DNA from 3 places in the Peribacillus sp. NPDC096540 genome. Region 1 is predicted to be linked to each of the others. Evidence: riboswitches for the same ligand, from Rfam matches in the RefSeq annotation. Region 1 holds a riboswitch; each other region holds the start of a gene.
What was found. Region 1 has a riboswitch for S-adenosylmethionine ahead of ACQKMR_RS20090 (Na+/H+ antiporter NhaC family protein). Riboswitches for the same ligand answer to the same signal wherever they lie in the genome.
Positions count from the first base shown of each region.

Region 1 (6,599 bases):
TACCCATCCCGGCTTCATTAGAAAATAGACCTCTCTTGATTCCTTGCATCATGGCAGCACCTAGTGCTCCACCAGCAACTTCCCTTAATCCAAAGGCATTTTCAAAGATTAATACAAAAACACCGGGTAACTCAGTAATATTCATGCCGATGACAACCAACGCTACTATCACATAAGCTCCTGCCATAATCGGGACGATGACTTCAGACACTTTTGCAATCATTTTAATCCCGCCAAAAATTATGACAGCCGTAACGAGAGCAAGGATGATTGCAGTAACCCACTTATCGATCCCAAACGATTCATTGAACGCGCTTGTGATCGTGTTGGCTTGTACAGAGTTGAAAGCAAGCCCAAATGTAAGCGAAATCAGTACAGCGAACGTGATACCCATCCAACGGGCATTCAATGCTTTTTCCATATAATAAGCAGGGCCACCTCGGAATGTATCGCCATCCTTGACCTTATAAATTTGGGCAAGTGTACTTTCAATGAAAGCTGAAGCTGACCCGATCAGTGCCATTAACCACATCCAGAAAACTGCTCCAGGACCACCCATTGTGATGGCTATGGCAACACCTGCAAGGTTACCTGTTCCAACCCGTGAAGCCGTACTGATACAAAAAGCCTGAAACGATGTCACACCTTTCTTATCCGCTGTGGCACCTTCCCCCAAAAGTCTGAACATTTCCCCTACCATTCTAAATTGGACAAACTTCGTACGAACGGAAAAATAAAGACCCGAACCAATCAGCATAATAATCAGTATTTTTGACCATAGTAAATCATTTGTTCCCTTAATAAAACTTTCTAACATCTCCATTAAAAACAAACCACCCCTAATTATTAACTTGTATATGATAGAAATTGACAACCATTGTTTATTTTTCCTTTCTCTCGGTGGAATAAACTGATAGAAGTCCATAGAAAAAAAAGGAGATTCAAGAATGAATCCCCAATACAATTATCTATTATATACTACCATTCAATTTTTTTCATTCATGTATTGATGGAAAGTTTGGGGAACTCCAAACAAAAACAAAAGAAATTTAATCTTTCAGCAATATTCCCTAATACATATATCTAAAAATCCATCTACGCTTCACGTTAAATTCAGTTGAATTTCTCCTAACCTCGAAATTGAACGGATATCATGAAAGTTAAGTATATCCACCTATTATTTAATATGATTCACAAAAAATGGCCGCTTTAGAGTCTATTGTATTACAAAAAACACCCTGAATCTTATGATCCAGAGCGCAATCTTTTTCGTTTCATTTCTACTTTTTCAAGAGAATCATTACGGACGTTTCTCTTCTTCATTTACTCCCGCTTGAAAATCGCGGAAAACCAATCAAAATGGCTATGACTCCACAAATGCCAATTAATATTGGGTAATATGAATATGGCAAGATGCTTATAGGAGAAATCTGAGCTACCCCCGCTGCAACCAGCAGTTGTGCCCCATATGGAATTAATCCTTGGATGCAACAGGCAAAAACGTCAAGCAAGCTCGCCGATTTGCGTGGATCAATCCCATACTTTTCAGCAATATTTTTGGCAAGTGGTCCGGCAATGATAATAGAAATCGTGTTATTTGCCGTTGAAATGTTCGTCAAACCAACAAGCCCGGCAATGCTGAATTCAGCCCCTTTTTTTGATTTGCTATTTCGGGTTACGAGATGGAGAAGATAATCAATGCCACCATTATGTTTGATTACAGATACCATACCTGCAATTAAAATAGCTAGGAAAGAGATTTCATACATTCCCGCCATCCCTTCTCCCATTTTTTGAATGATCCCCAACAGTTGATAACTTCCATCCGCCAAACCGATAATTCCGGCAAATACGATTCCGATGGATAGGACCAGGAACACATTGACGCCTGCCAATGCAGTGATCAACACGCAAAGATATGGAAGAATCTTCACCCAATTATAAGAATGTTGAGATATGGCAGCTTGTTCACCCATTGTTAAAATTCCAAGGATGACACATGTGATGATGGCAGCAGGTAAAACAATGAAAAAATTCACTTTAAACTTATCCTTCATTTCCGTTCCCTGCGTCCGAACTGCAGCGATTGTCGTATCTGAAATGAATGATAGGTTGTCACCAAACATCGAACCACCGATAACGGCCGCCATTGAAAGGGCTAGCGAAATATCAGTTTGTTCACTAATTCCCACCCCTATAGGTGCTAGTGCTACAATCGTTCCCATGCTTGTCCCCATAGATAGAGAAATAAAACAAGCGATAACGAAAATCCCTACCATTAATAGATTTTGCGGAAAAACTGATAAGGCAAGATTCACCGTTGATTCAACTGCCCCCATGCCATTTGCAACTTTGGAAAAAGCGCCGGCCAAAAGGAAAATGATAACCATTAACATAATATTGGAGTCACCGGCACCTTTACAGAAGATTTCAACCTTTTGATTGAAAGTCTCTTTCCGATTCATTACCAATGCAGCTCCTGAAGCAATTGAAATCGCTACAATCACCGGAAATGAATAAAAATCTTTTGTAATGATTCCGGAACCTATAAATAAAATTAAAAAAACGACAAATGGGATCAATGCCCAGGGATTCCCTTTATTGTTTGCACTCATGATGAACACCTCTTTTTATTTTTCCCATGACATGTGTCACAGCCCTTATTCTTTTAACATTTTCGCAAATAACACCAATAAGAACATGATATTATCCAGTCATGGAAGCTATAGCTAAAAAAACTGTCAGCATAAAAAAGACCTCTTCTATTAAACAACAAGAAGAGGTCTTTTAATTTATAAAAAACACCCTCCTTATCTTTCAGGCAAAAATTAGCCTGCTGGATTTGGCACAGCACTCCTATTAAGTCTGCTGCCGAGACATCTTCGGGCCAGTCCCTCCGTCTCTCTTGATAAGAAGATCTAAATTATATAATGTTATTATCAAATGTAACGATGTCTACGAGAAAGGAAGCAGGCTGGAATTTGCCGAAACCGCTCAAAGTTTATTTGAGTCCACTCTCGGAAAGTGACATCGATAGCTTTATTGAAAAGCAAATATAAGAGTACAGCATTTTATGTATTTTCGCAAGGTTTAGTTTAATAGTATTTCACATGTGGTCCTTAATTATTATAAAGAGACTTTTACATGTGCAGTAAATAAGGTTTTTTTTCAATTATGAGTTACTTGTTATTCGAATAAAATTCCAAACATTGTAATTTGTTGGGACGGAACTAGAATTAAAAGAGGTCTATTGACCTCTCAGCAAATTTGATGTATTAGCTTAGGTGAATTATTTTTAGGTGAGTTCACATCAGTCGATACCTCAAATGCTTCCATCTGTTCAGTATCAAATGATTTTAAGAATCGCTGCAGATATGCAGTATCATTAATTGAAGGATCCAACCAAGTCTTTTCATCTTCAGGTTTTAGAATAACTGGCATTCGATCATGAATACTAGCCATTAGCTCATTCGGAGTAGTGGTAATAACTGAGCAGGAATATATGGTGATACCTTCAGGTGATTTCCATGATTCCCAGAGACCAGCCATTCCAAATGGGGCATTATTCTTAAGTTTTATTCGCATAGGTATTTTACGTTCAGGTGCCTTCTTCCACTCATAAAAAGAGTCGGCAAGTATCAAACACCGTTTCTTCTTATATGAATTCTTAAAACTTGTTTTCTCAGCAATAGTTTCAGCTCGGGCATTAATCATCTTGTAGCCGATTTTCTCATCTTTTGCCCAGTAAGGAATGAGTCCCCACCGAAGATATCCAAGTCGATTCATAGATCCGTCATTAATAACGGATAAGACTGAGTGAGATGGTGCTATATTGTAGCTGAATTGGTACTCGGCATTAAATGGCGCTTGAATATCAAACCTGTCAATTATTTCTTCAATGTCAGTGAAAAGGGTGAAACGCCCACACATAATATCGCCTACTGTTTCAGATTTATTATGATTGTAACAAAAGGAGAGATCAGTAACAAATTAGCGTTCTAAAATCCTAATGTCAGTAAAAGGTTGATTAAATAATTCGCTAGTAATCAATAGTGTGCCAAGGACTTCTCTTTCATCTTCAGCTTTAATAATTTCTGACAGAATTAATGTGCTGCCATTCTTAACTGTAACATTATATTCATTCAAAGTTTCACCCCCTGAAAAGACTTGATAATTGTTATTATAAACCAAAAACCTACAAGTATCATTATTGACCTTTAGCAGAGTCGTAGTTAATCCACTAATGAGGAGTCTATACAGTGGTTCCAATAAACTTGATTACCTTTAAGATTAATCACCCGAAGCAATCCGAGACCCTAATTTCATAGTAAAGGAAGCTTGTAATCTTCCATTTACATTCAAAATAACATATAGATAAAAAAGACTGTCCATGAATAAATTCAAAGGCAGTCTAGTTAGAAGGTTTTTCACTTCAACAAATTTATACTGGTAATGATAATAGGGATAGCAAAAAGGTCGATGAGGAATGCCCCTACGATTGGTACGATAAGAAACGCTCTTCTCGAAGGACCAAATTGACCTGTAATGGCAGACATATTTGCCATTGCGTTGGGAGTTGCCCCTAATCCATGTCCGATAAAGCCACCAACCATGACAGCTGCATCATAATTCTTACCTAGTAATCTGAATAATACCAATGTACCAAGAAGTACTATGAAAAATACCTGGACGAAAACAATTAGAAGCATCGGCAATGCCAAATCGGCCACTTCCCATAGTTTTATGCTCATTAAGGCCATAGATAGAAAAATTCCCAATGTTACGTCTCCGATTAGATCGATGCTTTTCATATCGACAGCTTCTCTTTTAAAACCATCAAGAATATTTCTAACGATAACCGCTACAAACATTGCTCCTACATAGCTTGGCAAAACAAAACCAGTTGAACTCGAGAAAAGCTCTCCTAAGTAAGAACCTGCTGCCATACAGAATGTTATGATCAGAATCTGGATCATGAAGTTTTGGGCGTTGATCCCTTTGAATGAACCTGCGTTCGCTTCCACGGCTGCTGCCACTTCATCATTAATATCAGCTTCGGATGGCTGTAATTTATACTTTGTGATTAAATATTTAACGGATGGACCACCAGCTAACCCGCCTGCAACCAAGCCAAAGGTTGCTGCTGCAAGTCCAATGGATAAAGCGGAACTAACCCCAAGATCTTCAATTGTCCCGCCAAATGCAGTAGCTGCCCCATGGCCTCCTTCCATCGAGATGGGGCCCATTACTACTCCTAATAAAGGCTCTAAATCAAGTACGGTTGCAAGTGAAACTCCTATCATACTCTGAAAAAGAGCCAGGGCGCCACAAGCCAGCCAGTAAATGACGAGCAGTTTCCCACCTAGCTTAACAAGTTTAAAGCTTGCCCCTAACCCTACAGTTGTAAAGAAAGTAAGCATGAAAAGGCTTTGTAAAGTAGTATCCAATGTTAAATTGATCAATCCAGCCTGTCTAAAGATTGTCACAAGTATCGCGAACAATAATCCTCCCACTACTGGAGCCGGTATGCAAAACCTTTTTAGGATGGGGATCTTCCTAATTAACAGTCCACCCGCCAAAAGCAGTGATACGGCGAGAAATAAAGTCGTGATTTGATTTAATTCCAGATTCATCATATGTCTGCCCCCAGATGTATAATTTATTATTTAAAATGCAGCAATACCTCATTTATTAAATGTGCTGCCAATGTAACGGTTTTATTATTTTCGTCCAACGAAGGATTCACTTCCGCGCTATCAAAGGAAAGGATCTTTTCGTTTGATACGACATGCCTAATAATGGCACGGACCAATTTCGGATTCAGTCCAAATTGAGAGGGTGCACTTACTCCAGGTGCGTAGGCTGAATCAATAACTTCAGTACATAATGTAAGAATTATGAAGTCATTTTTCTTAACGAATTCATTAATCCGCTGCTTGGTTTCATCCATTTCGTTCAATGACAAATCTTCTTCCAATATGTAGTCGACCTAACTCCTCTCAGCAGTTTCAAACAGGGACTTCGTATTTCCCTGTTTCTGAATTCCGACACATAAATATCCACAACTTTGATCTTCGTCCAAAATCTGTTTAAACATCGTTCCTGATGAACTTTCTTTTTCATAAGACCTCATATCAAAGTGAGCATCAATATTAATAATCCCCAATCTAGCCTTTGGTCCAACGTATTTCCTTATCCCAAGATAATGACCATAAAGGGTTTCATGTCCTCCGCCAAGTATGATAGGAATCGCTTTACTCTCCAATATCTGGGCAACAGCTGATCCCAGTTGAGCTTGGGCATCCTCCATCTCTGAACCTTCACAGATTACATTTCCAGCATCCACCAGCTCGGTTTGAGGGGATAAATGACATGGTAATTTTGCCAAGGACTGCCTTATATGATCAGGACCCTCTGCAGCACCAATCCTGCCTTTATTCCTTTTGACGCCTTCATCACATTTGAAGCCAATCATTCCAAAGGTTCTGGATGCTTTGGAAGAGGTGGTTAATTCCGAAATCGGTGACAAACGCACTCTTTGGTGGTACCTGAAGCTGTCAATTTCAGAATAGGAATCAACCCTTCCATTCCAATATTCT
Region 1 is NZ_JBNNTG010000026.1:59,032-65,630, reverse strand. It holds gene ACQKMR_RS20095 (alanine/glycine:cation symporter family protein) at 1-823, opposite strand, end outside; gene ACQKMR_RS20090 (Na+/H+ antiporter NhaC family protein) at 1,320-2,615, opposite strand; SAM riboswitch class I at 2,808-2,915, opposite strand; gene ACQKMR_RS20085 (SOS response-associated peptidase) at 3,259-3,930, opposite strand; gene ACQKMR_RS20080 (hypothetical protein) at 3,991-4,146, opposite strand; gene gltS (sodium/glutamate symporter) at 4,428-5,633, opposite strand; partial or broken gene hutG (formimidoylglutamase) at 5,663-6,475, opposite strand.

Region 2 (6,599 bases), on a different contig from region 1:
GTCCGTCATATCAACGAAAGTATGCTCGATGTTGAAGCGGGTCAACACACTTGTAACCATCCGGAACGTTCCACCGTAAACATCTTCTGAGATGACGATATGGTCTCCAGCTGAAAGCAGAAGGAATGCAGTTGAAATGGCTGCCATACCTGATGAAAAGGCAAAACCGCGAGTACCTTCTTCAAGCTCAGCGATGATATCTTCAAGAGCTTCCCGTGTTGGATTTCCGCTCCTGCTGTAATCATACTTGCCGAATTGATCGATATCAGTTTGATGGAAAGTGGAAGCGTGCTGAATAGGGACGCTCACACCGCCTGTTGTCTGATCGAATTTATGCTGGTTATGAAGTAGTTTGGTTTCAAAACTGAAATCATGATTTGTCATCGTAGTGCCTCCCTTTTTACATGTGCAAATGCTTGTTGCAGGTCTTGAATTAAATCGTCGCTGTCTTCGATGCCAACCGAGAAGCGTAGTAGTCGATTACAAACCCCATTCGCTGTCCTAACTTCAAGAGGTATATCGGCATGTGTTTGTGTAGCCGGATAGGTGATGAAACTTTCAACGCCTCCAAGGCTTTCTGCAAATGAAATTAATGATAGTGATTGTAAAAATGGATTGACCGCTGCTTCATCAATAATACGGAAAGAAATCATACCACCTCTGCCCGGATACAAGACGTCCGTTACACATCCATGCTCGGATAAATAATCGACAAGGATTTTGGCGTTCTTTTCATGGCGTTCCATCCTTAGTGCCAGGGTTTTCATTCCGCGCATTAACAGCCATGAATCAAACGGGCTCAATACCGCTCCTGTACCATTATGATGGAAGGCAAGCGAATTACATAATTCCTCGCCTTTTGCTACGATTAGTCCGGCCAGAACATCATTATGACCACCGAGATACTTTGTAGCGCTATGGATCACAATATCGGCTCCAAGCATGATAGGCTGCTGTATAAGCGGTGTATAAAAAGTGTTATCAACAATCAACAGTAAATTAAATTGTTTGGCTAGTGCGGCAACAGCACTAATATCTGTTTGCTGCATTAGAGGGTTAGTAGGAGTTTCGATAAAGATGGCTTTTGTTTGAGGAGTAATAGCTTTTTCAATATCCTCTAAACAACAAGTGTTTACATAGTCACACTGTAAGCCCCATTTTTTAAAACCTTGTTCTAGCAAACGATATGTACCACCATATAGATCTTCGCTGACTATCCATGCATCGCCTGATTTAAATAAGGCTAGTATGGTGGAAATGGCAGCCATTCCTGAACTGCAGGCATATCCTTGGTCACCTCTTTCAAGGTTGGCGATGGATTGTTCTAAAAGTTGACGTGTTGGATTACCTGTCCTTGTGTAATCGAATCCAGTTGATTGGCCAATTCCTTCGTGGCGGAAAGCTGTCGAAAAGTAAACCGGCGGATTGACAGTTCCTGTCGCCGTTTCACTGCGATTACCTAGTTGAGCAAGATATGTTTCTGTTTTATACATAGTTTTCACTGCTCCTTTGTGTTTTATAAAATAAAAAAAAGTCTTCTTTAAGAAGAAGACTTGGGTAAGTATGTACGAGTCATTCTTCTTATCTTCCAAGTTCACAAACTTGTGGAATTAGCACCTTTTCATTGGTTTGAAACAAATGAAGGTTGCTGAGGTGTCATCGGGCCATTCCCTATACCTCTCTCGATAAGAGTTTAGATTATTCAATTTCTTTTGAATTTACTATATATATAAAGTACTGTCAAGAACATTCTGGGAAAATATTGCTCGATAATCCTTTATTGGTTAATTGGGACTAGCGTTGTCAAAACATGATTGGTCCAATAAAAAAGCCCTAAATTATGTGGAAACCGATTGTATAAGGTGTAGGGATTCTTTAAAGACTTTGATTAATTAAATGGATTTCTCTGGAAAATAGGAAGGGTTTTGTTCTGTTTTTTTGCTTTAAAATAATAAAGTTTGTACAATATATAGAGAGAAATATAATACGTCATTATTCATTTCATATACATAAGGTTTTCGGTGGATAGTGCAAACATAGGAGGAGAACACATGGAATACAGAATCGAACGAGATACGATGGGTGAAGTGAAAGTTCCTGCTGATAAGTATTGGGGAGCACAAACCGAGAGAAGCCGTAACAACTTCAAAATCGGTAATGAAAAAATGCCGATTGAATTAGTCCGTGCGTTTGCATACGTAAAGCAAGCGGCAGCTAAAGTGAACTATGACCTTGGTGATCTTTCAGAAGTGAAAAAGAATGCCATCGTTAAAATTTGTGGCGAAATTCTGGAAGGTACACTTGATGAACATTTCCCACTTGTGGTCTGGCAAACAGGCAGCGGCACGCAAAGTAATATGAACGTGAATGAAGTGGTCGCTAACAAAGGGAATGAATGGTTAAAAGAAAACGGTGAATCCGAAACACTTCACCCGAATGATGATGTCAACAAGGCGCAAAGCTCTAATGACACATTCCCAACGGCTATGCATATTGCGGCCTATATGGAAGTTGCTGAAAAATTAGTACCGGCGATTAAAGTACTTCGTGATACTTTTTCAGCAAAAGAAAAAGAATTCTGGGACCTTGTGAAAATTGGACGTACACATCTTCAAGACGCAACACCACTAACTTTAGGCCAAGAAATCTCTGGTTGGAAAGCTATGCTTGATAAAGACTTGATGATGATTGAAGAAAGCAGTCAAAAACTGTTGAATCTAGCACTAGGAGGTACAGCTGTAGGTACTGGGATCAATACGAAAAAAGAATTTCCAGGACTTTCTGCAAAACAAATTGCGGCGGATACAGGACATTCTTTTGTCACATCGGATAACAAGTTCCATGCATTAACAAGTCATAACGAAATTGTTTACGCTCATGGTGCATTAAAAGCATTAGCAGCGGACTTAATGAAAATTGCGAATGATGTTAGATGGTTGGCAAGCGGCCCAAGAAGCGGAATTGGTGAAATCGCCATTCCTGAAAATGAGCCAGGCAGCTCTATCATGCCAGGTAAAGTCAATCCTACACAAAGTGAAGCGCTGACAATGATCGCTACACAAATCGTTGGTAACGATGCTACAATCGGCTTTGCAGCAAGCCAAGGTAACTTCGAATTGAACGTATTCAAACCAGTTATCATCTATAACTTCCTACAAACTGTTAAATTATTGACAGAAGGCATTCACTCTTTCAATAATAATTGTGCGGTAGGCATTACAGCGAATGAAGATAAAATCAAAGAAAATGTTGACCGTTCACTTATGCTAGTAACAGCATTGAACCCGCATATCGGTTATGAAAAAGCAGCTAAAATTGCCAAAACTGCATTCAAAGACAACTCTACATTAAAAGAAGCAGCGTTGAAATTGGATTTTTTGACTGAGGATGAATTTAAAGCATGGGTAGATCCTGCTAACATGGTTAATAAATAATTGCCTATGATCACCCTCCCGTTGTTTTCAGGGAGGGTGTTTTAAAGTGTTAAAACAATAGAATAAACAAATAATGAATATATAAGTTTCAAGAACAGGAGTGAATACAATGGCTTTATGCCCGCTTTGCAACGGCCTCAGAAAAATTCATATGAATTGCCCGGAATGTGGCAGTGATCTTGATGATAAAGGAAAATTCATGGATTATGCGGATGGATACAGTGCATACATGGATATAGACACACTTAAGCAAAATGATGGATACCCGCAATCGCTCCAAAACGATCAATGCCCACACATAATGAAATGTTCTAAATGTGGACATGATGAAGTGGTACTTGTGCAGGAATAGATATAATAGAGTTCCAACCCTAGTTGAATATACACATAAAGACCCATCCGTGAATGGGTCTTTATGTGTATAGAATTTTAATATGAAGGTAACTTTAGACCATTCTCCATCTGTGATTCTTCTTCAGAAAAAATGCGCTGCTCGGACTCTTTATCAAAGAAGTGGGCTTTATTCATGTCTAGGGCAAGTTCGATATTATCACCTGCTTGGATAATGTGATTTGCATCTACGCGTGCGACGAAGTCTTGATCAGCGAATGTCGAGTAGAGCATAATCTCGGCTCCCATAAGTTCGGCAACATCGATTTGAGCCGTGAATGTAGTGGTTGGGGCCTCCATGATGTAAGCTACCTCGTTATGAAAATCCTCCGGACGGATGCCAAGAATAATGTCTTTTCCGATATAGCCTTGATCACGCAGCGTATTCATTTTCAATTCGGGTACTTCAAGTGTTTGTTCTCCAATTTTAATGATGCCCTCTTTTAATGTTCCGGTAAAGAAGTTCATAGCTGGTGATCCGATAAATCCACCGACGAAGACATTCACGGGTTTCGCGTATACGTCTTTTGGTGCGCCGACCTGTTGAATTATACCGTCTTTCATAACAACAAGTCGTGTGGCCATGGTCATTGCTTCTGTTTGGTCATGAGTAACATAAATCGTTGTAGTGTTGAGTCGTTTATGTAGTTTTGCGATTTCAGCACGCATTTGGACCCTAAGTTTGGCGTCAAGATTTGATAATGGTTCATCCATTAAAAAAACTTTTGCGTCTCGTACTATTGCACGGCCGAGTGCCACACGCTGGCGCTGCCCACCTGAAAGGGCTTTCGGCTTCCTATTTAAAAGGTCTTCGAGACCAAGAATTTTTGCTGCGTCATTGACCCGCTGCTTGATTTCCATTTTTGGCGTTTTACGGAGCTTTAATCCAAATGCCATATTGTCATAGACGGACATATGAGGATATAAGGCGTAGTTCTGGAAAACCATCGCAATATCACGATCTTTCGGTGGGACATCATTGACCCGCTTACCGTCTATATATAAATCTCCTTGGGAAATGTCTTCAAGTCCGGCAATCATCCGTAGAGTCGTCGATTTTCCGCAACCGGATGGTCCCACGAAAACAATGAATTCTTTATCGGCCACGCTAAGGTTAAAATCTTTAACAGCTGTTACTTTTTTATCATAAATCTTAAATATATGATCTAATACTAACTCTGCCATGAAAAATCCTCCTTTTAAACTCCTAATTACTTGTACTAATTATCTATAGTCTAATCTATTAAATTGGAAAAAAGTATAGGCACACTGCACAAAAAAGGATAATAATCCCTTTGATGATTTTCCAAATAATAGTTAATCATGCAGCAAAATAATTAAGTAAGCAGCCAAGGCATGAGAAAAGTTTCTAATATCGAGTCCAGTTTTTTCAGTGAATTTATCTATTCTGTATTGAAGGCTGTTTCGATGTATATAAAGCTGCTTTGCAGCATAGGTTGCATTGGAATTGCACTCAATATACGTTTTAATCGTCTTAATTAGTTCAGTATCCTGTATGGTTTTGCCGAGTATTTCATTGATATACCAAGTTTTACTCGTTGCAGATTGGTCAATTATCAGTGAGTGAGGAATGATGTCGGCCAAATCAGTTACCTTTAAATCCGGCAAATGCAATTGTGCCAAGTCAAAACACTTTTTCTCCTGCTGTCTGTGATATTGAAGTTCATGGTTTACAGAGTGAAAGCGACCGGAAAACATTCGAGTCTTAACATAAAAATCACTCTCAAGCGTGGATGAAATAGCAAGCAGTTCTTTTTTTGATAATGACTCATCTGTCTCTGTTTCAATTAAAATACCTGCCGTTTCATTTTCCCATATCAAGACTGCATCCTTTGGGACAAATGCGAGGAAGGCATTTTCGAAATGGGAGTGTGAAAAATCAGCATGTGTCAGTTTAAAGTGGATAAAACGAACATTCTCCCAGCTTGTTAAAGGCAAGGATGCATTTGATTCGAATAAAAAAGTATTCCATGGTGAGTGAGGAAACGTGGTGATTTTATTTTGGAGTAATGAAGGAGCAAAGAGTAGTTCCAACAAACGGATTTCCTCAGTCGAAATTTCTGAACGGGGAATACCAATTGTGCTTCCAATATAGTCTTCAAACCAAATATATGCAGTAATGTTCTTCGTATCTTGTTTATTGGTAAGAGCGTTCGGGAATTTTTGTTTAAGATTTTCAAGCATCGTGTTCACCTTCTTTCTCTCTATCTCATTATAACGAAAAAGAATAAAGTGGAAAAGAAACAATGGTATTACAAGTTATTAGAAAAACAATAGGACAAGGACATTAATTTTAAAGCTATTTTATTAGTTTTTTTTGAAGTAATTATTCTATACATAAAATAACATCAATAAACCCAAGTGGGCACGGTGAAAATGGTCGGATGGCTGTTGTGGCTGTTATTAATGTAAGTTGTGAAACACACTGTTTTGATTTTCTTGCAGCTGTTCAAACATGATTCCTCATAAATGTTTCAAATTTCAGAGGCGGTCAAGTTATCGGCAAAACTTCTTTGACCAGTCAAGAAGACTGGAGAATTGCTTCCTATCTGAATATTATGAGCTATTTTCTCATCCCTCTCTTATTTCATAATAAGGATAATTTAGCTTTTGATTCTTCGGGATTTGCTATTTTACTATAATAAAGTATTCGCTGGAATGAAAGGAATACTCACATAACTAAAAGGATTTAGATCAAAAGTTGGATAGAGTATGATAAAAACTAATAATATATTACTTAAAATTCTAAATATT
Region 2 is NZ_JBNNTG010000035.1:959-7,557, forward strand. It holds gene metC (cystathionine beta-lyase) at 1-384, opposite strand, end outside; gene ACQKMR_RS23040 (methionine biosynthesis PLP-dependent protein) at 381-1,493, opposite strand; SAM riboswitch class I at 1,579-1,692, opposite strand; gene fumC (class II fumarate hydratase) at 2,052-3,434, shown strand; gene ACQKMR_RS23050 (hypothetical protein) at 3,544-3,786, shown strand; gene ACQKMR_RS23055 (ABC transporter ATP-binding protein) at 3,864-5,009, opposite strand; gene ACQKMR_RS23060 (PucR family transcriptional regulator) at 5,142-6,029, opposite strand.
Region 2: linked by a shared signal. The riboswitch ahead of ACQKMR_RS23040 (methionine biosynthesis PLP-dependent protein) and the one ahead of ACQKMR_RS20090 (Na+/H+ antiporter NhaC family protein) in region 1 are both predicted to bind S-adenosylmethionine.

Region 3 (6,599 bases), on a different contig from region 1:
CATATAATATGGCAGGGTGGAGAGTTGGCTTCGCTGTTGGAAATAAAAGTGTCATCGAAGCTCTTGAACTCTTGCAAGACCATCTTTATGTAAGTCTTTTCCCAGCAATTCAAGAAGCAGCGGCAAGTGCGTTACTGGATTCACAGAGTTGCGTAGAAGAATTAGTGAATAAATATGAAGGACGCAGAAATGTTTTTATTGATGGATTACGATCCATCGGCTGGGATGTCCAAGCTCCTAAAGCATCTTTCTTTGCATGGCTCAAGATTCCAGAAGGCTTCACCTCTGAAAGTTTTGCTGATTATTTATTAACGCATGCTCACGTAGCTGTTGCTGCCGGAAATGGATTCGGAGAATTTGGAGAAGGGTATGTTAGGGTAGGGTTACTTACTTCGGAAGAACGGCTTCAAGAAGCGGTTGAACGGATTCGCGCATTGAACATATTTGGAGAATAGGAAAAAGATTACAAGTTAGCTACCGTTAAATTATTGAAAACTTATTGACAAAGTATGGATTACCTGTCAGAATACAAAATAAATTCTTAATCTTTTGATACTTGAAGTTTAAATATATCAGCGTTTTCTTATTATGAGCAGGTGGAGGGACTAGCCCTATGAAGCCCAGCAACCGACCGTAATTCCATTGCGAAATGGGGCGGAATTCTTCGCCGGATTTTTTTGGAATCCACAAGGCACGGTGCTAATTCTTGCAGCTATTAGCTGGGAGATAAGAAGATGGCTTTTTTAAAGCCTCTTCTTTATGAAGGGGCTTTTATTGTTTCAATCATGGATTACAATCGATAAGATTCCCTTCTCCATTTATCGTGGTAACAGGAAAATGGATAGAAACCGTATAAGCTAGATATTAGAATACTGACTTCAAGACTTTACTAACGTTTAATAGGAGTGATCTGATGAGCGAGATAATCGCTACTTATTTAATTCATGATTTCAATGGTGAGCATGAGAAAAAAGCCGAGAGCATTGCTTTAGGTTTGACAGTAGGAACATGGACGGACCTGCCTCATTTGGTCCAGAAGCAGTTGGAGAAACATAAGGGGCGTGTTGTTTCCGTCACCCCTCTTTCTGAAGAAGATAGAGCAAACCGTTATTTCAATCGTAAGGTGTACCGTTCGACGATAAAAATTGCCTACCCGTCGGGGAATTTTTCTAATGACTTACCGGCTATTCTCACAACAGTATTCGGTAAATTGTCATTGGATGGGGAAATCAAGCTGATTGACTTGGATTTTGTCGGTGAGATACACAATGCTTTTCAAGGACCTCAATTTGGGATTACAGGCATAAGAGAAAAGATTAACGTATTTGACCGGCCTCTCGTGATGAGTATTTTTAAAGGGGTATTAGGACGGGATCTTTCCTTCCATAATGAGCAGCTAAAACAACAAGCATTAGGAGGAGTCGACCTGGTAAAAGATGACGAGATTCTCTTCGATCAGGAGCAGACCCCATTCATTGATAGAATAAAAACGGGCAGAAAAATTTTGAAAGAAGTCTATGAAACAACAGGCCATCGAACTTTATATGCTGTCAATCTATCAGGGAAAACATTTGAATTATTAGATAAGGCAGAGCGTGCAGCAGAAGCAGGAGCCGATGCCTTATTATTTAACGTTCATACATATGGATTGGATGTACTTCAAGCTTTGCGTGAACACGATCGTATCAATCTTCCGATTATGGCCCACCCTGCATACAGCGGAGCATTAGCGTCATCGTCATTTTATGGTGTCAGCTACTCGTTATTGCTTGGAAAATTAGTAAGACTATCAGGTGCGGATTTATCCCTATTCCCTTCACCATATGGAAATGTGGCACTTGAAAAAGAGGAAACATTAGCGATTGCTGAAGCTTTAACGAAAGATGAGCTGTCATGGAAAAAGGCTTTCCCGGTTCCTTCTGCAGGTATTCATCCCGGGATGGTTCCTAATCTAATAAAGGATTTTGGAACGGACAGCGTAATTAATGCAGGCGGTGGAATCCATGGACATCCCGACGGAGCAATGGGCGGGGCAAAGGCTTTCCGTTCTGCTGTAGAAGCTGTTCTTACAGGCAAGAAATTATCTGATGCGGCTTATGAAGAAGAAGCACTAAGCAAAGCACTTGAGTTATGGGGAGGCTTGTAAGGAATAATGAAACCGATAATTTTTTGTGATTTTGACGGAACAATTACTAACTCAGATAATATCATCTCTATCATGAAAAAATTTGCACCTCCGGGATGGGAAGAGCTAAAAGACGGTGTTCTTCAGCAAAAAATCAGCATATCTACAGGAGTTGGGGAAATGTTTTCCCTGCTTGACAGTAGCTTAAAGGACGACATTATTCAATATGTGAAGGAAACAGCAGGCATTCGCCCAGGATTCAACGAATTTGTGGATTTTACAAAACAAGCGAACATACCTTTGTATATTGTAAGCGGCGGTATGGACTTTTTTATTGAACCGCTTTTAAATGATATCTTGCCTTCAGATTGTGTTTATTGTAACAGAGCCTATTTCAATCAGGAAAAGATCTTAATTGAGTGGCCGCATATTTGTGATGAACATTGTAACAAGGATTGCGGTTGTTGTAAGCCATCCATTATGAGGGAAATTACAGAAGCAGATGATTATAAAATTGTTATTGGAGATTCGGTGACTGATTTTGAAGCGGCAAAGCAGGCTGATTTTGTTATCGCCCGTGACATACTGCTTGAGAGATGCAGAACAGAAGAGATTCCCCATCAAGGATTTGAAACGTTTTATGATGTGATGCACATTTTAAAACAGCAGATGGAGGTAAAAGCATGAAGAACCATACAAAAGAGTGGCAGGAATTAGCGGAAATTAAGGCTGAACTTGCCGAACGGGATTGGTTTATGGGGACGAGTGGGAATTTATCCATTCGCGAGACTAAAAGCAGTTCCTTTTATATTACGGCAAGTGGTAAGGATAAACGGAAGCAAACAGATGCGGACTTTTTACTAGTAGACCTAAAAGGAATTCCAGTTGAGAAAACAGAGCTAAGGCCATCTGCGGAAACTCAGCTTCATACAGTGATTTACGAGAGAACCAATGCGAACTGTGTACTTCATGTTCATACAGTAGAAAATAATGTGATTTCTGAATTATATGGAGATGAAGGGGAAGTGACTTTCCGTAATCATGAAATTATTAAAGCGACAGGGCGATGGAATGAAGAGGCAGAGCTGAGGATTCCAATAATCTACAATCACGTTGACATCCCTCTGTTAACTGAAAAGTTCAAGCCTCATGTCGAAGAAGACTCAGGAGCCGTGCTTATTCGCAATCACGGGATCACTGTTTGGGGGAAAAGTGGACTTGAAGCAAAAAAAATTCTAGAAGCATGTGAATTTTTGTTTCAATACCAACTGTTGCTAAATCAGCAACAGGCATTATCTACAGGTTCGGTAAGATAAAAACTCAAAGAGGAGGAATAGGTAATGGCTACAATTAGATTCCATGAAACAAATGAGGTTATTGAAAACAGTGAACAGGTAAAAAAATTTTTAGAAACACAAGGCGTTATATACGAACAATGGGATATTTCGAAATTACCGTCTCATCTGGTAGAAAAATATGATCTAACTGAAGCCGAAAAAGATGCAATTCTTGTAACATTCAAATCAGAAATTGAAGAGATTTCTGAAAGGCGCGGATATAAAGCACATGATATCATCACACTATCCGATGCTAACCCAAACTTGGATCAAATGCTTGAAAACTTTAAGCAGGAACATCATCATGAAGATGATGAAGTACGTTTTATAGCCGGTGGAACTAGTATCTTTGCTATTGAAGGCAGTGAACAAAAATGGTTTGATGTACGACTGAATCCTGGAGATTTGATTAGTGTACCAGAATCGACGCGTCATTATTTCACGTTAGCAGAAGATAGAAAAACTGTAGCTGTCCGGATCTTCGTAACAGCAGCAGGTTGGGTTCCAATTTACGAAAAAGACGAAGTTCAAGCATAAATCAATCGAGAAAAACCAGCTTTCAGGCTGGTTTTTTTATGTGGCCTTGGCGAGTGCTTTAAAAGGGCAAGTATGATAAAATTTAACGGAATTAAATTTAGCTGGACTATAGGAGCAGATACGAATGAAAACAACCGAAGTGTACATATTAGGAGGTTTTCTCGGCAGCGGGAAAACGACGCTTCTTCGAAATATATTAAAGCAGGAAAGTGAAGCGGGTAGAAAAGTGGCCGTGCTATTAAATGAGCTCGGCAGTGTATCAGTAGACAGCGGTTTGATTGGTGATGACGTACCTCTGAAGGAGCTGTTTGACGGTTGTATCTGTTGTACAATTCAGGATAAGCTCGAGGTTCAGCTGCATGAATTGTTGACGGAAAATGATTTAGACGCCGTTTATATTGAAACAACAGGTGCTGCACATCCAGTTGAAGTGCTTGATGGAATTATGTCACCGCTATTCGCGAAAAACCTGGAATATAAAGGGATTATAACAGTCGTTGACTTGTTGAGGTGGCGCGACCGAGATGAGCTTTCTCCACAGCTTCGCCGGTTGCTTGCTGAGCAAATCCATCATGCGGATTTCATTTTATTAAACAAAGCGGATCTAGTAAGCGAAATGGAGGCTGCCCAGCTTATTTATTCCATTCAAGGGCTGAATCCTGAAGCTGTAAGTTTATTGACAGAGTATGCAGCCGTTTCCTTGATATCTCTGCAACATATGCAAAGGAAACAGCCTAAAGTCCATCAAAAACTTGGTGTCCACAGCCATTTACATTTAACGGCCATTGTTCATACTTTTGAAGGGACAGTGGCACAAACCGACTTTGAAGATTGGCTTAGGGCACTTCCAGAAACGGTCTATCGAATGAAAGGATACATTTCTTTCACACATTCACAGTACCCACATTTATTTCAATACTCTTACGGAATGCCAATGTATATGAATGAAATGATAAAAATGCCATTAAATATCGTAATTATCGGTGAAAAATTGGATAAAGAAATGATGATCAGTCAGTTAAAAGCTTTGGAAGTAAAAGCAGGCCATTAATCGTTTACCGCCAATTAAAGACGGGAAAAGAAAGGTAACTTTCTGTTCAAGGAGGCGGTATAAGGTGCCATGGAATAAAAACGAGTACCCTGATTCAATGAAAAATCTTGATAAAGATGTCCGGGAAAAAGCAATTCAGATTGCGAATGCCTTACTCAATGAAGGCTATGAGGACGGAAAAGCTATTCCAATTGCCATTGACCGGGCCAAAATGGCTGCCGGAAAAGATTGAAAAATGGTCAGACCCCATTAATCGGGTCTGACCATTTTAATTGCTGCAGCCCACCAAAGGCTGCAAATGTTTTCTCATCTTCAATTAACCCACATGCAGCACATTGCACACGAACTTCAGGACCATTATAAGCTAGATGGAATGGCTGAAGAGAATCATTCGAGTATTGTTCAATAATCTCACCGGATTGCGGATCCTTTTTAACAGGTGTTGGTATTTGCTGAATGAGATTGAAGCGAGATTTATTTGTCCTGCAATTTGGACAGCGGTATACTTGAGACATTATACTCACTCCTTTTTTGAATTTTTAAAAGTGAAATCGTAATATAAATGATAGTCTTTACGAAAATGATTCTTAATATGTATAAATTAGTAATGGATGGAAGGGATAATTTTATGAAAGAAACGGTCATGAATGAAGCATTATTGGAAGCGTATATTAGTGTCTGGAATAATCGGAAGATAACGAATGGGGAAGGGGGAAAAGTGCTAACAGAACTTATTCGTCGTGAACTTTTAGATGAGAATGCCCATCCTCGTGCCCGAAAACCAATACTTGAAAAGTTTTACCTCAGTATTAAACGGGTGATGGAATCTTCGCTTTCTGATGAGAAAAAGAACGCAATCGTTATGGTCTATGTCACGGAACTGGAAAGGCTCTCCTCTTCGAAGTAAATATAACAAGTGAATGTTAGCTAATATTCTTTTTTGCTTCATACTTTTTTCACAACTCATTGTTAAAATTTTTAAAAAATAGATATTTAATGAATAAGGAGCCTAAAATATGAAGTGGGGTGCTGCGCTTTTGTTTGCCGTCATACTACTTAGTGGGTGTAATAGCAGTGATACATATACAAAAATAAACAAAGATAAATCTTTTTTGGCGACCGTCAATATCAAGGATACGTCCCTGACATTCATAGATGAAAACTATCAACCTTTTGCCAATTGGGATATTTCAGAACCGATTACCGGAGCATTACTCCTAGCGGATAAAGATACTATACTTCTTTATGGAAAAGAGATGGAGAAAATCCAGGTGTTTTCATTATCAGCTGGAAAATTGATAAATAGCTGGGAAATAGGGAAAGGAATTGTCAATATGCAGTTGCTACATGATGGAAAAACCATCGTAGCAGTTAATCAGTCGAATCATTCCATCTATTTTTTAAATGATAAAGGTGAGGAGCAGGATATAGTCAAGGTTGGGAAAAGCCCCTTGACCGTTCTTCAAGGAGAGAAAGCGAATCGCTTATATGTAATTAACTTTGGCGATACCAAATGTTCGGTGATCAATCTTAAAACGAAAAAGGTTGA
Region 3 is NZ_JBNNTG010000013.1:44,696-51,294, forward strand. It holds gene ACQKMR_RS13370 (pyridoxal phosphate-dependent aminotransferase) at 1-455, shown strand, start outside; SAM riboswitch class I at 581-733, shown strand; gene mtnW (2,3-diketo-5-methylthiopentyl-1-phosphate enolase) at 914-2,146, shown strand; gene ACQKMR_RS13380 (2-hydroxy-3-keto-5-methylthiopentenyl-1-phosphate phosphatase) at 2,153-2,812, shown strand; gene ACQKMR_RS13385 (methylthioribulose 1-phosphate dehydratase) at 2,809-3,441, shown strand; gene ACQKMR_RS13390 (cupin domain-containing protein) at 3,466-3,999, shown strand; gene ACQKMR_RS13395 (CobW family GTP-binding protein) at 4,124-5,050, shown strand; gene ACQKMR_RS13400 (hypothetical protein) at 5,115-5,282, shown strand; gene ACQKMR_RS13405 (DNA alkylation repair protein) at 5,290-5,565, opposite strand; gene ACQKMR_RS13410 (hypothetical protein) at 5,679-5,957, shown strand; gene ACQKMR_RS13415 (YncE family protein) at 6,067-6,599, shown strand, end outside.
Region 3: linked by a shared signal. The riboswitch ahead of mtnW (2,3-diketo-5-methylthiopentyl-1-phosphate enolase) and the one ahead of ACQKMR_RS20090 (Na+/H+ antiporter NhaC family protein) in region 1 are both predicted to bind S-adenosylmethionine.